Regions from separate parts of the Nocardioides sp. NBC_00368 genome, predicted to be linked through region 2. Evidence: predicted binding sites of a transcription regulator. Region 2 holds the regulator's gene; each other region holds the start of a gene.
What was found. The regulator LexA, encoded in region 2, represses DNA repair genes until DNA is damaged. The targets are predictions, from matches to a motif close to TCGAACANNTGTTCGA.
Positions count from the first base shown of each region.

Region 1: the regulator LexA is predicted to act here: its motif matches at 1,644-1,659, upstream of OG984_RS10655 (SAV_6107 family HEPN domain-containing protein).
Region 3: the regulator LexA is predicted to act here: its motif matches at 1,914-1,929, upstream of ruvC (crossover junction endodeoxyribonuclease RuvC).
Region 4: the regulator LexA is predicted to act here: its motif matches at 1,298-1,313, upstream of recA (recombinase RecA).

Region 1 is NZ_CP107970.1:2,239,284-2,243,307, forward strand. Features, by position in the region: gene dinB (DNA polymerase IV) at 1-188, opposite strand, end outside; gene OG984_RS10650 (methyltransferase domain-containing protein) at 348-1,073, opposite strand; gene OG984_RS10655 (SAV_6107 family HEPN domain-containing protein) at 1,111-1,572, opposite strand; gene OG984_RS10660 (hypothetical protein) at 1,743-2,336, opposite strand; gene OG984_RS10665 (DUF4126 domain-containing protein) at 2,581-3,213, shown strand; gene OG984_RS10670 (phytoene desaturase family protein) at 3,210-4,024, shown strand, end outside.
Region 2 is NZ_CP107970.1:3,521,961-3,525,984, forward strand. Features, by position in the region: gene OG984_RS16765 (hypothetical protein) at 268-1,155, shown strand; gene OG984_RS16770 (LysM peptidoglycan-binding domain-containing protein) at 1,276-1,653, opposite strand; gene lexA (transcriptional repressor LexA) at 1,834-2,601, shown strand; gene OG984_RS16780 (alkaline phosphatase D family protein) at 2,699-4,024, shown strand, end outside.
Region 3 is NZ_CP107970.1:839,898-843,921, forward strand. Features, by position in the region: gene pdxS (pyridoxal 5'-phosphate synthase lyase subunit PdxS) at 1-3, shown strand, start outside; gene pdxT (pyridoxal 5'-phosphate synthase glutaminase subunit PdxT) at 1-572, shown strand, start outside; gene OG984_RS03875 (YebC/PmpR family DNA-binding transcriptional regulator) at 693-1,460, shown strand; gene OG984_RS03880 (DUF6458 family protein) at 1,578-1,820, shown strand; gene ruvC (crossover junction endodeoxyribonuclease RuvC) at 1,968-2,516, shown strand; gene ruvA (Holliday junction branch migration protein RuvA) at 2,517-3,119, shown strand; gene ruvB (Holliday junction branch migration DNA helicase RuvB) at 3,126-4,024, shown strand, end outside.
Region 4 is NZ_CP107970.1:441,578-445,601, forward strand. Features, by position in the region: gene OG984_RS02080 (DUF6153 family protein) at 1-405, opposite strand, end outside; gene OG984_RS02085 (DUF4396 domain-containing protein) at 536-1,258, shown strand; gene recA (recombinase RecA) at 1,496-2,545, shown strand; gene OG984_RS02095 (regulatory protein RecX) at 2,605-3,315, shown strand; gene OG984_RS02100 (phosphoribosyltransferase) at 3,312-3,812, shown strand; gene OG984_RS02105 (GNAT family N-acetyltransferase) at 3,836-4,024, shown strand, end outside.

The sequences.
Region 1 (4,024 bases), 1.3 Mb from region 2:
GCGGCACGTATGCCGTAGGCCCGCGCCGGGTAGTTGGCGCAGGTCACCACGCCTCGCGCATGCCCGCCCACCACCACCGGCTGGTCCCAGAGGTCGGGCTGGTGCCGGATCGCCACCGAGACGAAGAAGGCGTCCATGTCGACATGGAGGATCGGGGTGACCTCCGGAGCGCCAGCGGAGGAGGTCACCCCGATCCTCCGAGGACGCGGACCAGCGCTGACTCGGCGCAAATGTCACGCCGGAGCGCTAGCGGAGGTGGGACCTTTGCGCCGCGTCGGCGCCCGTGGGCGAAGCGAAGCGAGCCGTCAGCGAAGCGAAGCGAGCCGAATGCGAAGCGAAGCGAGCCCTCAGCGAAGCGAAGCGAGCAAATGCACCTGCGACGCGAACGGCAGGTAGTCCGGCCGCGTGGAGACGGCCTGCTCGAGATCGACCAGCGCATTGGTCGCACCAGGCTCGACATCGAGCAGCGACCCCGGAACATGATCGACGAAGACACGTACGCCACGGACGTCCGTGACCTCGAAGCCCGCCGCGTCCAGCAGCCGGGTGACCTCGTCGAGAGCGAACCGGCGACCGGAGCGGCCCTGCGGCGCGGTGTCGTCGAGCAGCTCGGCGGCCTGAGCGAAGTGGCCGGCCAGGGCACGCGAGAGGACGGCGGCGGTGCGCTGGGAGACCAGCAGGCTGAGGGTGCCGCCGGGGCGGAGCACCTCGCGGATCCCCGCCAGTGCGTCCTCCGGGTCGGGGACGACCTCGAGGACGCCGTGGCAGAGCACCAGGTCGGCACCGCCCGGGTCGGCGACGTCGGAGAGGGCGGCCAGGTCACCCTGGCGTGCGTCGACGGTGACGCCGGCCTCGCGGGCACGGCGGTCGAGGGCTGCCAGCGCGTCCGGGCTGGGGTCGACGACGGTGACCCGGTGACCGAGCCCGGCGATGCGTACGGCTGAGGTTCCGGTGCCTCCGCCGATGTCGAGGACGTCGAGCGAGCCGGAGGCCAGGACCGGGTCGAGCGCGTCCCAGACGGCGACGGTCCGGGCGCCTGCCCGACGACTGGTTGATGCGGAGCCAGCTGCCATGGGGCCAAGCGTAGGCCCTGATCCCACCTCACCTGAATCAGCCCACGAGGCGGTCGTGACGCAGGCGGGTGACCTGGGAGGTGTGGGCCATCAGCCCGAGGGACTCCTCGACCACAGCGAGGAAGCGGTCGGCGTCGCGCACCTGCTCATCGGCCTCCTCGGCGGTGACCGCTCGGATGGAGCCGGCCTCCGCGGCGGCGCGCTTGGCGGCGCCCGCGGCGAAGTATTCCGCCCACACGGAGAGCTCGGGCGCGACCTTCTTGAGACGGACCCAGGCGTTCCAGGGACGACGGCGGCCGGCCCGGGTCGCGGCCTCGACCGGATCGGTGCGGGCGGCGATCAGCGCTGCGGCGGCCTGGAGGGCGGCGACATGCGCCATGGCGTACCTGCTCGGCACGTCGTCGGCCGCGATGGCCTCCGAGAGAGACTCGGTGGCGCGGAAGAGGTAGCTGTGAGTCGTCGCCGGCAGCAGATGCATCGGGTCGTCCTTCTCGCTCAAGGTCGACCCCGCAGTGGACGGCTCCGGCGGGCGTCGGGGGTCGAGGACGACGCCCGCCAGAGCCTGGTTGTTCGAACATTTGTTCGAACACGGGATCAAACTACACCCCGCCACCGACAGTCACAAGACGTTTCGGTGACGGGGCGTGTCGAGGTGGTGCCGGTGGCCGCTCAGTCGTCGGCGACGGCGCCGCGGATCCGGTGCGGCGGGTGGATGTAGCGGGTGTTCGCGGGTAGCCACATGACCGCCAGCAGCCCGGCGGCGATGACGATCGCGATCCCGGTGAGCACGCTGATGATCACCGGCGGGCCGGTCAGGATGCCGCCGATGCTGGCGACCGCGGAGATGAACACCAGGAACGTGATCGTGATCCGGGCCCACTCGAAGCCGTTGCGGAGGAAGACCGCGAGCACCCCCATCATGATGGCCATCACCCCGAACAGCGTGATCGCGGGGGCGATGAAGGCCGGCGCGCTGACCCGGTTGTCGGTCGGCGGGTTGATCAGGGCGTCGAGGCCCTCGGTCTCCAGGATGCGCTTGGCCGAGGGGTTGCCCTCCGCCCAGGCGCGCACGAGGTCGTCGGAGCGCAGCACCATCACCACGACCACGACCGCGCTGAAGGCGATCAGGCCGATGATCAGCCGGATCGCCCACGTCATCTCGCGCGGTACGGGCTCGGCAGCGAGCGCTGCCACCTCGAAAGCGACCTCCGGGCCCTCGCTCACGACCACACCTTCGTTCTCGTCGGGTGTCGTCATGGTCATCCGGTCTCCTTGCGACGTGGGGGTTCAGTCTCCGTTGATCAGCCCATTCTGCCGTACGGGGTGCAACGTAGGTAAATACGGATCGCGTGCGCTCGGTCTCGGGCCGACGCGACTCGGTCTCGACACGCTTCGCGGCTTCGCAAGCTCAGTCGCTGCGCTCGCTCGACCTCCTCCCGTTGCGACCGCGCTCGTTCCTCGCGCGGTCGCAGGCTCGGATGTCGGTGGCGTAGGCCAAGATGTCCTCATGGAATCTCTAGCGCTGACCTTCTCCAGTGGGTGGGCCAGTGGCATCAACGCCTACCTGGTCGTGCTGGTGCTCGGCGTCGTGCAGCGTACGACGGGGGCCGAGGCGATCCCGGACGTGCTCGGCACGTGGCCGGTGCTGGCCGCCGCGGGGCTGATGTACGCGATCGAGTTCGTCGCCGACAAGGTGCCCTACGTCGACTCGACCTGGGACTCGATCTCCACGGTGATCCGACCCACCATCGGCGCGGTGATCGGCGTCCTGCTCGCCGGTGAGGCCGACTCGCTCAACGAGGCCGTCGGCGGCGTGGTGGGCGGCACGACGGCGCTCATGTCCCATCTGGTCAAGGCCAGCGAGCGGCTGGCGGTCAACACCTCCCCCGAGCCGGTCTCCAACTCGGTGGTCAGCGTGGTCGAGGACGGCCTCGTCCTCGGTGTGGTCTGGTTCGCCACCGAGCACCCGCTGGCCGCGGCGGGCGTCGCCGCGGTGCTGTTGGTGGCCGGGCTGGTGCTGGTCTATCTCATCGTCCGGGCCGTTCGCGGTGGCTGGCGCAAGCTGACCCGACGCGGACGACGCGGCGCCCCACCGGACGGGCCCTCCGGCGGTGACACCTTGCCCTACCCGGTCCAGTGACGAGCATCGTCGTCCTCGGGGGCGGGTACGCCGGGATGGCCAGCGCCGCCAGGCTGGCCAAGCTCGGCCACTCGGTGACCCTGCTCGAGGCCTCCGGACAGCTCGGCGGCGCCCTGGTGCCGGTGCGCGAGGAGGGGTTCACCTGGGACGCCTCGGCGACCTCGACGCTGCTGCCCGCGGTGATGCGCGACCTGTTCCGCAAGTCCGGGCGGCCCGCGGAGCGTGAGCTCGAGCTGGTGCCGATGGACGTGGTCCGCGAGCACCGGTTCGCCGACAAGACCTCGGTCACGGTGCCGGGCGGCACCCGCGGCGCCCAGCTGGCGGCCTTCGACGAGCTGGCGCCCGGCACGGGCCGGCTGTGGACCGACTACGTGGCCCGGTTCAGCGAGGACTGGGAGGTGCTGCGCCAGCACTACTTCGAGGTGCCCTGGGAGCCCTCGGCGCTGCCGTCCGCGGTCGCGGAGCGGTTCAGGTCCCGCGAGACCCTCCACAAGCGGCTGCGCAAGACGTTCAAGGACGAGCGCCTCCGGCTGGTCGCGGCGCACCCGTTCGTCGCCGCGGGCCAGGAGCTGCGTGACGTACCTGCCTGGGCGGGGTTGACCGCCTACCTCGAGCAGCGGTTCGGCGCCTGGCGCGTCGAGGGCGGGATGGGCGTGGTCGCCGAGGTGCTCACCGCCCGGATGGCCACGCGGCGGGTCTCGGTGCAGACTGCGACCCGGGTGGAGGACATCGTCGTACGCGAGGGCCGAGCGGTCGCGGTCAGCACCGCCGCCGGCGAGATCGACCTCGGCGCCGACGGCGCGGTCGTGGT
Region 2 (4,024 bases):
CATGTGAACTAGATGTGGATAACTACAGCGGTGTAACTACTAGATGTAGTGGTAACCGTACGCCCGCCCCTCAGCCGATGCAAGCGAGCGTCGCGTTTCCCCGTGCGCCCGGCGTGTCGCCGGTCAAACACCGAAAGATTCCGGTTCAGCGGCGACGCGCTGGCCCAGATGGGTAAGAATGACCCCGTGACAAACATCTCCGGAGGAAATCGCGTCGGGTCGCGGAGAGGCACGCGCCCCAGAAGCGGTCCCCGGCCACCGTTCATCTTGCCTGCGATCGCGACGCTGGCATTCCTCGTCATCTGGGGAGTGCTGGTGTGGGTCGCCGTCGGTTTCGGGGCCGACGCACGAGGAGGCGAATTCGGCGCCTGGGTGAAGCTCGCCATCGCTGCCGTCGTCGCAGTCGCCTGTCTCTTCCTGACCTTCACCTTCGCCGGGAAGGCCTGGCGGGCCCTCACCGGCTCCCCCACCCCACCGCCCGCCGACGACTACACCGGAAGCCACTCCAACGCCTACGTCGAGGAGCAGGACTACCCGGAGCAGCCCTACGGCGACCAGACGACCTACATGGAGCAGGACTACTACGGCACCGGCTCCTACGGCTACGAGGACACCGGCTCCTACGGCCGACACAGCTCCGACACCGGGAGCCAGTCTCCCTACGGTGACACCGGCAGCCGCTCGGCCTACACCGATACCGGCTCCCAGTCGCCCTACGGCTATACGAGCAGCTCCTCGGACTTCGGCACCACCGGGAGCCGGTCGGCCTACGGCACGCCGAGCTACCAGCCCCCGACGCCGACACCGCCGAGCACCCCGCCCTACTACACGAGCCCGCCGACCCCGGCTTCCACGCCGACGAGCTCCCCGGCGTACGGCTCTCAGGGCTACGGCACGGACAGCTACCCCACCCAGCAGGCCGGCTCGTCCCAGTATCAGTCCGGCGCCTACCAGGCTCCGACCAGCTACGGCCAGACCGGCTCGAGGGCTCGGCTGACCCAGGATCCCGCAGCGACGCAGGCGATGCCCACCCAGCGGCAGCCCCAGGAACCGCCGGCCGCCCAGCCGGACGACGAGTGGCCACCGCGTCACACCACCCGCAACAAGCAGTGGCCGCCACCCGAGCCGGACACCCCCTACCGCGGGCGTCACTGACGACGACCGCCAGGACAGCGAGAGTGCTGCAGACGCTTCCCATCGTCTGCAGCACTCTCACTTTTTCCCCGGTTGCCGGCCGCCAGGGTCGAAGGAGCAGCCGGACATCTGTCGGCGCCTCTACGGCGCGGTCGGAACGATCAGGGTCTGCCCGGACACGAGCATCGAGGACTCGAGACTGTTGAGCTCTTTGATCCTCTGCTCCATCTCCCGAATCGAAGCGTCGGTCCCGGCGACCGCTTCCGCGGAGATGTCCCAGAGCGTGTCGCCATCACCGACGACCATCGTGTGGGCGGCGGGGGCGGGGCTTTTGTCGGCATCACCGTCCACCGCGAAGGCCACTCGCGCCCCGACGAACGCGATCGCGAAGAGCACGACGAGCGCGAAGGCGAACACGACGATCCGCCCACGACGGGTGAGCCGCACCGTCGAGCGACGCACCTCCCGCACGGGCCGGGGCGGCTCGGCTACGGGCAGCACATAGACGGTTGCACTCATCACGGCCTCCAGTTCACAAGTCTCTCGATCACGTGTTCGATCGAGCACATGTTCGAAGGTAGATCACGTGTTCGAACAACGCAAGTAGCGACGCCAAGAATTTTCGAACGCCGACACGCACTTCGAACGAGATCGAACAGATGTTTGATGTCGTGGTGCCAGAGGGACTAATGTGATGACATGACCACGCAGAAGACAGGCACCGGATCAGGCGGTTCGAAGAAGAGCCGCGTCCGCGAGCTGCCCGACGGGCCGCCGGACGCGACCGGGCTCACGCCGCGTCAGCAGCGCATCCTCGCTCACCTGCGCGACAGCATCGAGCAGCGCGGCTACCCGCCCAGCATGCGCGAGATCGGCGCCGCCGTCGGGCTGACCAGCACCAGCAGCGTCGCCCACCAGCTGCGCGCGCTGGAGCAGCGTGGTCTGATCCGCAAGGACCCGAAGCGACCCCGTGCCCTCGAGGTCTTCCTCCCCGAGGTGATGGCCCACCGCAAGGCCATGTCCGGCGAGGAGACCGAGCCGGCGATCGCGGCCGAGGCCGTCGTCAACCCCAACCCCGACGCCGCCATGGTTCCCCTGGTCGGTCGGATCGCGGCCGGTGGCCCGATCCTGGCCGAGGAGACCTCGAGCCAGCAGAGCGTCGAGGACGTCTTCCCGCTGCCCAAGCAGCTGGTCGGCAACGGCGACCTCTTCCTGCTCTCGGTCTCCGGTGACTCGATGGTCGACGCGGCGATCTGCGACGGCGACTTCGTGGTCGTGCGCCAGCAGCCGACCGCGGAGAACGGCGAGATCGTGGCCGCGCTGATCGACGGCGAGGCGACGGTCAAGACGCTCTCCCGCAAGGACGGCAAGGTCTGGCTGCTGCCGCACAACGCGGCGTACGAGCCGATCGACGGCACCCACGCGACGATCCTCGGCAAGGTGACGGCGGTCCTGCGCAGCCTCTGAGTCCTCCGCCACACCTCTCGGAACCAGTCCGGGAACACTGCGTGAAATCCAGCCGCCGGCCCATGACAGGGCCGGCGGCTGCGTCGTTCCATACGGCGTGACCCAGAGCAGCACGCCCCAGACGCAGATCGACCGCCGCACCCTCATCGCCGCCGGGCTGGCCACCGCCGCAGGAGCCGGGGTCGTGGCCCTGCCGGCGCCCGCCGAGGCGGCGGGAACCACACTCAACCACTTCCAGCACGGCGTCGCCTCCGGCGACCCACTCCCGGATCGTGTGGTCATCTGGACCCGGATCACGCCCACCGCCGAGGCGACTCCGGGGTCCGGCCTGGGCGAGGAGATCCTGGTCCGCTGGGAGGTTTCGCCGACCGCGGATTTCAGCCGGGTCATCGCGAAGGGCTCCCACCAGACCGGACCCGAGCGCGACCACACCGTGAAGCTCGACGTCACCGGCCTCTCCCCCGAGAGCTGGTACTTCTACCGCTTCACCTACAACGGCCGGACCAGCCGCGTCGGTCGCACCCGCACCGCTCCGGCCGCGGACGCGACCCCGGACAACGTACGTTTCGGGGTGGTCTCCTGCTCCAACCTGCAGGCCGGCTGGTTCGCCGCCTACCGCCACCTCGCCGGGCGTGACGACCTGCACGCGATCCTCCATCTGGGCGACTACCTCTACGAGTACGGTCCCGGTGAGTACGGCTACGGCATGGCCAACGAGGACATCCGCCCGCACGAGCCGGCCCACGAGATGCACACCCTGGCCGACTACCGGATCCGGCACGCGCAGTACAAGCGCGACGCCGACCTCGCCGACGCCCACGCACACCTGCCGTGGATCGTGACCTGGGACGACCACGAGTCGGCCAACGACGCCTGGCTGCTGGGTGCGGAGAACAACGAGCCCGGCGAGTACGACTGGATCGAGCGCAAGACCAACGCCAACCAGGCCTACGACGAGTGGATGCCGCTACGTGTCGACGGCACTGCCGTCGTCGAGACCGGTGGCCACCTCCACGACCGCATCTACCGGCGGCTGAGGTTCGGCACCCTGCTCGAGCTGAGCATGCTCGACCTGCGCTCCTACCGCTCCGAGCAGGTCGCCCGAACCGATCTGGCCGGCGTCGACGACCCCGACCGTACGATCACCGGCGACGAGCAGCTGGAATGGCTCAAGGAGGGGCTGCTCACCGACGCCCGGTGGAAGATCGTCGGCAACCCCGTCATGATCGCGCCGGTCACGTTCGCGGCCCTCCCGAAGAGCCTGGTCAGCCCGGTCAACGACGTCACCGGGCTACTCCCCGACAACGGCATCGCCTACAACGTCGACCAGTGGGACGGCTACACCGCGGACCGCACCGAGCTCTTCGAGCACATCCGCAACAACGCGATCACGGACACGGTCTTCGTCACCGGCGACATCCAC
Region 3 (4,024 bases), 2.7 Mb from region 2:
TGACCACGGTCGGCGTACTCGCCCTCCAGGGCGACGTCCGCGAGCACCTCGCCGCCCTCGACCGGCTGGGGGTGAAGGGCACCTCCGTGCGGCGGAGGGAGGAGCTCGACGCGTGCGACGCTCTCGTCATCCCCGGCGGCGAGTCGACGGCGATGTGGCGCCTGGCTCGTACGTTCGAGCTTCTCGACCCGCTCCGCGAGCGGGTCCGCACCGGGATGTCGGCACTCGGCACCTGTGCGGGCATGGTGCTCCTGGCCGACCGCCTCCTCGACGGGGCGGAAGGCCAGGAGACCATCGGCGGGCTCGACATGACGGTGCGGCGCAACGCCTTCGGGCGGCAGACCGAGTCGTTCGAGACCGACCTGGAGGTCACCGGCCTCGACGGCACGGTCCACGGCGTCTTCATCCGGGCGCCCTGGGTCGAGGAGATCGGCGACGGTGTCGAGGTGCTGGCGAGCGTCGAGGGTCACCCCGTCGCCGTACGTCAGAACCAGCTGATGGCCACCAGCTTCCACCCCGAGGTCAACGCCGACGACCGGCTGCACCGGCTGTTCCTGGACACCTGCTGCTGACGGTGCGGCACGCCACGTAGTTAAGATGGGGGTCTGCTGCCCTGTGACCCGAAAAGACAACGGAGCCGGTGGCGGCTCGACAAGCAGAGACGACGACGTGGGGCAAAGGACGGTTCAACGATGAGCGGCCACTCAAAGTGGGCAACGACCAAGCACAAGAAGGCGGCGATCGACGCCAAGCGCGGCAAGCTCTTCGCCAAGCTCATCAAGACGATCGAGATCGCGGCCAAGACCGGCGGTCCCGACCCGGCCGGAAACCCGACGCTCTACGACGCCATCCAGAAGGCCAAGAAGCAGTCGGTCCCCAACGACAACATCGACCGCGCGGTCAAGCGCGGCGGTGGGCTCGACGGCGGCGGCGTCAGCTACGACACGATCATGTACGAGGTCTACGGCCCCCAGGGGGTCGCTCTCCTCATCGAGTGTCTGACCGACAACCGCAACCGGGCGGCCATGGAGGTCCGCACCGCGGTCACCCGCAACGGCGGCACCATGGCCGACCCGGGCTCGGTCTCGCGCCTCTTCGACCGCAAGGGCGTCGTCGTGGTGGCCAAGGCGCAGGAGGGGAAGACGGTCACCGAGGACGATCTGCTCGAGGCCACCCTCGACGCGGGTGCCGAGGACGTCAACGACCTCGGTGAGTCCTTCGAGATCGTCTCCGACCCCTCCGACGTGGTCGCGGTCCGCACCGCGCTCCAGGACGCGGGGATCGACTACGACTCCGCCGAGGTCCAGTTCGTCGCGAGCATGGACATCCCGGTCGCCGACGCCTCGTCGGCCGAGAAGGTCTTCAAGCTCATCGACGCCGTCGACGACCTCGACGACGTGCAGAACGTCTTCTCCAACGCCGACGTCCCCGACGAGGTCATGGAGACCGTCGACGCCTGATCGCTGCGCTGGTCGAGCTGCGAGCTGGGCCGTACGGCTCATTCTCGGACCGGATGCTGGGTACCCGGAAGGTCACGAACCGCCACGAGGGCCGGTTCGCACCGGAAGGAGTACACGATGGGATACGGCGTAGGAGCGATTCTGCTCGTCGTCGGACTTGTCCTGGCGTTGGCTGTGCACGTCTCGGTCAGCGGGGTCGATCTGACCCTGATCGGCTGGATCCTGGCCGCTGTCGGAGCCGTGGTGCTGATCCTGACCGCAGTGACCCTGAACACCGGCGGTCGCTCACGCACGGTCGCGCGGCGGAGGCACGCCGACGGTACGGAGACCGTCGAGGAGCGACGCACCGACACCCTGTGAGCACGAAGGCCTCGACCTCGGGACCTCCGAGCACGTTGCATCCTCTTGGATGAGGGTGTCGCGAGCCCGGAGGCAGCAGCCGACCGGTAGTCTGCGAACAGACGTTCGACACCCGGCCAGCTCGGTCGTTGTGGAAGAGGTGCTCCAGTGCGCGTGCTTGGGATCGACCCCGGCCTGACCCGGTGCGGGATGGGCGTGGTCGACGGCTCGCTGGGCCGCCCGCTGTCGATGGTGGACGTCGGCGTGATCCGCACCTCCTCGGACCTTCCCGTCTGGGAGCGGCTGGTGAGCATCGAGAAGGGGATCGACGCCTGGATCGAGGAGCACCGGCCCGATGCGGTCGCGATCGAGCGGATCTTCGCGCGCTCGAACGTCTCCACGATCATGGGTACGGCACAGGCCAGCGGTCTGGCCATGGTCTGTGCCGCCCGGCGTGGTCTCCCGGTCGCCCTGCACACCCCGTCCGAGGTCAAGGCCGCCGTCTCCGGCAACGGCCGCGCCGACAAGGCCCAGGTGACCGCGATGGTGACCCGGATCTTGCGGCTCCCGACCCCGCCGAAGCCCGCCGACGCCGCCGATGCGCTCGCGCTGGCCATCACCCACCAGTGGCGCGGAGGCGCCCAGAACCGCATCGAAGCCGCGGTGGCCGCGGCCGGGAAGCGCTCAACAGATGTGCTCAACAGAAGGGTCCCGTAGATGATCGCGTCCGTGCGCGGCAAGGTCGCCGCCGTCAGTCTCTCCACCGCCGTCGTCGAGGTCGGCGGCATCGGTATCGAGCTGCTCTGCACGCCCAACACCCTGGCGACGCTCCGCACCGGCGAGGAGGCGCACCTACCGACGAGCCTGGTCGTGCGCGAGGACTCGCTGACCCTCTTCGGGTTCACCGACACCGACGAGCGCACGCTCTTCGAGCTTCTCCAGACCGCCTCCGGCGTCGGCCCGAAGCTCGCCCAGGCGATGCTCGCGGTCCTCTCGCCCGACGGCATCCGGCTGGCCATCTCGACCGAGGACGCCAAGACGCTGACCAAGGTCCCCGGCATCGGTCAGAAGGGCGCCCAGCGGGTGATCCTGGAGCTCAAGGACCGGATCGGCGCGCCCACGGGCACCGCCTCGGCCCCCGCGGCCGTCCAGTCGGGCGCGGCGCCGTGGCGCGACCAGGTCACCGAGGCCCTCATCGGCCTGGGCTACAACGCCCGCGACGCCGACAAGGCGGTCACCGCGATCGAGCCCGAGGCCGGCGACCAGGCCAACATCTCGCTGTTGCTGCGGGCCGCCCTGCGCACCCTTTCGAAGGCATAAGGACCCATGCACGAGGACGACCTGACCGCAGCCGAGGAGGACTCCCGCTTTGATGGGTACAGCTCCTCGCTCACCATCGCCGAGGCCGACGGGGACGACCGGGCGGTCGAGGCCGCGCTGCGCCCCAAGAGCCTCGACGAGCTGATCGGCCAGCAACGCGTCCGCGAGCAGCTCAGTCTCGTCCTGGAGGCGGCTCGGCAGCGTGAGCGAGCACCTGACCACGTACTCCTGTCCGGGCCTCCTGGCCTCGGCAAGACCACCCTCGCGATGATCATCGCCGCCGAGATGTCGGCGCCGCTGCGGATCACCTCCGGCCCCGCGATCACCCACGCCGGCGACCTCGCCGCCATCCTGAGCGGGCTCAACGAGGGCGAGGTGCTCTTCGTCGACGAGATCCACCGGATGAGCCGCCCCGCCGAGGAGATGCTCTACCTGGCGATGGAGGACTTCCGGGTCGACGTCGTCATCGGCAAGGGCCCGGGTGCGACCGCGATCCCGATCGACCTGCCGCCGTTCACGCTGGTCGGCGCGACCACCCGGGCCGGCCTCCTCCCGGGCCCGCTGCGGGACAGGTTCGGGTTCACCGGTCATCTGGAGCTCTACGACCCACAAGACCTCGAGCTGATCGTGCGCCGCTCCGCGGGCCTGCTCGACGTCACCCTCCGCGACGACGGCGCCGCCGAGATCGCCGGCCGCTCCCGGGGCACCCCACGCATCGCCAACCGCCTGCTGCGCCGCGTACGCGACTATGCCCAGGTCAAGGCCGACGGCACGGTCACCCAGCAGGTCGCCCAGAAGGCGCTCGACCTCTACGAGGTCGATCCGCTCGGTCTGGACCGCCTCGACCTGGCCGTCCTCGACGCCCTGTGCCGCCGCTTCGGCGGCGGTCCGGTCGGCATCTCCAC
Region 4 (4,024 bases), 3.1 Mb from region 2:
TGGCCCGGTCGCCGAACGGCTGACGAGGAGCACGGGCCCGGCCGTACGGGCCCGGCGGCGTGCCCGGGGGGACCACCAGGCCGCCGTACGTCGCCACAGCCCGCTCAGGAGCAGCGCGCCGGCAGCGAGCAGGAACGCCGCGCAGAGCATCATCGCGGTGTGCCCGTCGTCGCCGGGCTGCCCGGTGTGGCCGGCGGCTCCGTGGTCGGCATGGTCGAGGGCGTGCGTGTGCCCCACGTGGGCGGCGGGCAGGCGCAGCGTGGCGTGCTCGCCGTCGGTGCGGGTGCCGTGCAGACTCAGCGCATGCATGCCCAGCAGGCCGGCAACCGTGATCAGCACCGCCGCCAGCAGACCGGTGCGTGCGGCCGACCGGGTCGTCCGCTGTCGTCGTGCTGCCGTCCACACAACGCACACCCTAAGGAGTCGCGTGCGGTTGGACAAAGCGGGCGTGCGGGGTGGATATCGCTTGCGACCGTATACCCCCATGGGGTATGAATTGCCTGTAGGCAGACGAACGATCGAGCAAGGGAGCGACATGAAGTCGCATGACGAGCACGTGCAGGCCGGACATGAGCACTCGATGCACGAGGGTCACGGCGAGCACGCCGAGCACGCCGACCACTCGGCACACTCCGGGCACGGCGGCCACGGTGGGGGCGGCGTGAACGCGATGGCCGCCAGCGCGACGCTGCACTGCCTCACCGGGTGCGCGATCGGCGAGATCGCCGGCCTGATGATCGGCACCGCGATCGGCCTCAGCGCGGGGTGGACGATCGCCCTGGCCGTCACCCTGGCGTTCTTCTTCGGCTACGCCCTCTCGACCCTGCCGCTGCTGAAGTCGGGCCTGGCCCTCGGCGCGGCGCTCAGTGTCGTGCTCGCGGCCGACACGCTCTCGATCGCGACCATGGAGCTGGTCGACAACCTGGTCATGGCACTCATCCCGGGGGCGATGGAGGCCGGGCTGGTCAACGTCGTGTTCTGGGTCGGGATGATGATCGCGCTGACGGTCGCCTTCGTGGCCGCTTTCCCGGTCAACCGTTACCTGCTGCAGCGGGGCAAGGGGCACGCGCTGACGCACGAGTACCACGGCGCCGAGCCGGTCCAGCAGGGCTTCCGTCGCTTCATCCCGGCGTTCTCGAGCGGCGCCCTGGCGGCCGCGATCTTCACCTTCATGCTCGGCGGTCTCTCGGTCTCCATCGCCGACGAGCTCGGCAGCGACCCGGCTCCCGCCGAGCAGATGGAGATGCAGGGCCACTGAGGGTCCGGCGGCCCCGACACGCCCGAACAGGTGTTCACATCGAACGCTTGTTCGGGCTAGTGTGGGTTCCAGGTGGAGCGTGGTTCGTGCTTTGCGAGGGGTCGTGAAACACCGTGCCGGAGGGTCCCGTTCAGAAACTGTCGGTGGTCCCGTCTAGCGTCTGCCTTGATGACGACGAAGACACGTGGACAAGCGGCAGGCAGGGGCAAGAAATCTGCTCCTCAGGAAGGAAAGAACATGGCGGCAGGTGATCGCGAGAAGGCATTGGATGCCGCTCTCGCCAACATCGAAAGGCAGTTCGGCAAGGGCTCGGTCATGCGGCTGGGCGACGAGACCCGGGCTCCCCTGGAGGTGATCCCGACCGGCTCGATCGCGCTCGACGTGGCGCTGGGCCTGGGTGGTCTGCCTCGCGGCCGGGTCGTGGAGATCTACGGTCCGGAGTCGTCGGGTAAGACGACGGTGGCCCTCCACTCGGTCGCCAGCGCGCAGCGCGCCGGTGGCATCGTGGCCTTCATCGACGCCGAGCACGCCCTCGACCCGGAATACGCGAAGAACCTCGGCGTCGACACCGACGCCCTGCTGGTCTCCCAGCCCGACTCCGGTGAGCAGGCCCTGGAGATCGCCGACATGCTGATCCGCTCGGGTGCGCTCGACCTGATCGTCATCGACTCCGTCGCGGCGCTGGTGCCGCGGGCCGAGATCGAGGGCGAGATGGGCGACAGCCACGTCGGTCTGCAGGCGCGACTGATGAGCCAGGCGCTGCGGAAGATGACCTCGGCGCTCAACAACTCGGGCACGACGGCGATCTTCATCAACCAGCTGCGCGAGAAGATCGGCGTGATGTTCGGCTCGCCCGAGACCACGACCGGTGGTCGCGCGCTGAAGTTCTACTCCTCGGTGCGACTCGACGTGCGCCGGATCGAGACGCTCAAGGACGGCACCGACATGGTCGGCAACCGCACCCGCGTCAAGGTCGTGAAGAACAAGGTGGCCCCGCCGTTCAAGCAGGCCGAGTTCGACATCATGTACGGGAAGGGCATCTCCCGCGAGGGCGGCCTGATCGACGTCGGTGTCGAGGCGGGCCTGGTCCGCAAGGCCGGCGCTTGGTACACCTACGAGGGCGACCAGCTCGGCCAGGGCAAGGAGAACTCCCGCAACTTCCTCAAGGACAACCCCGACCTGGCCAACGAGCTGGAGAAGCGGATCCTGGAGAAGCTCGGTGTCGTTCCGACCGTCGAGGCAGAGGCCACGCCCGCGGCCGAGCCCGCCGGTGTCGAGGACTTCTAGGCCCCTGAGCTCCCGTGGCTTCGTCCAAGCGTGACCGCTCGTCCACCCAGGACCCCTGGGTGGACGAGCGACCCGCGCCCGACTGGCTGGGCGACGTCACCCTCGGAGTCGAGGCCTGGGCAGGCAAAGCCCCCTCGGCCGAACCGTCGCCCCCGTCGGACGACGGATCGAGCGTTGGATCGAGCCTGTCGAGATCACCAACACGGTCGCGTCGGCGACAGAGCCGCCCCGCGGACCCCGCGGACCCCAAGAACGATCCCGAGCCCGACCACGAGGCGATCGCCCGCAAGATCCTCCTCGACGCCCTGACGGGCCAGGCGCGCAGCCGCAAGGAGCTCGCCGACAAGCTCGAGAAGAAGGAGGTCCCGGCCGCCCTCGCGACGCGGCTGCTGGACCGCTTCGAAGAGGTCGGCCTGATCGACGACGAGGCCTTCGCCAAGGCCTGGATCGCCAGCCGGCAGCCCGGAAAGGGCCTGGCGCGCCGGGCGCTCGCCCAGGAGCTCCGCCGCAAGGGGATCGATGACGACGTGGCCCGTGAGGCGCTCGACGAGATCGACCCGAACGACGAGCGTGAGGCCGGCCGGCGGATGGTCCGGCGCAAGCTGCGCTCGCTGGAGCGCTTCGACGACCAGACCAAGACCCGGCGCCTGGTCGGGATGCTCGCCCGCAAGGGATACGGCGCCGGTGTGGCCTACGGCATCGTTCGCGAGGAGCTCGCTCTCGCCGATGAAGATGACGCTGGTGGTCTCGTGTCAGAATCCGATCTGTGAGTGAGCAGCAAGAGCGCGAGATCCTGACCTACGAACTCTTCGGCACCGCGGTGCGCGAGATCGCCCAGAAGGTGGTCGACAGCGGCTACGAGCCCGACATCGTGCTCTCCATCGCCCGCGGTGGCCTGGCCCTCGGGATGGGCCTGGGCTACGCCCTCGACGTGAAGAACCTGTCCGCCGTCAACGTGGAGTTCTACACCGGCGTCAACGAGCGTCTCGACGTCCCGATCATGCTCCCGCCGACCCCGGCCGCGGTCGACCTGACCGGCATGAAGGTGCTCATCGCCGACGATGTCGCCGACACCGGCAAGACCCTGGAGATCGTGCACGACTTCTGCGAGGGCCACGTGGCCGAGGCTCGCACCGCGGTGATCTTCGAGAAGCCGTGGACGGTGATCAACGCCGACTACGTCTACAAGAAGACCGACCGCTGGATCGACTTCCCCTGGTCCTCCCAGCCGCCGCTGGTTGACCGCCGTGGCGGTCAGGCCCACTGACCCCTCGGCGCTAGCCTGAGGTCATGTTCACACCGGTCGCCGTCCACACCGGGACACAACGTCTCGGCGGGGTGACGCGCCCGGGGGAGAGCTGGGCCTCGGCGGCGACGAGGATCGCCGGACGGCCTGCGTACGCCGTGGACCTCTCGGGGGAGGTGAAGGAGTTCTCCTCCGATCCGATGCCGGTGGTGGCGCTGCGGCCGATGACCCGC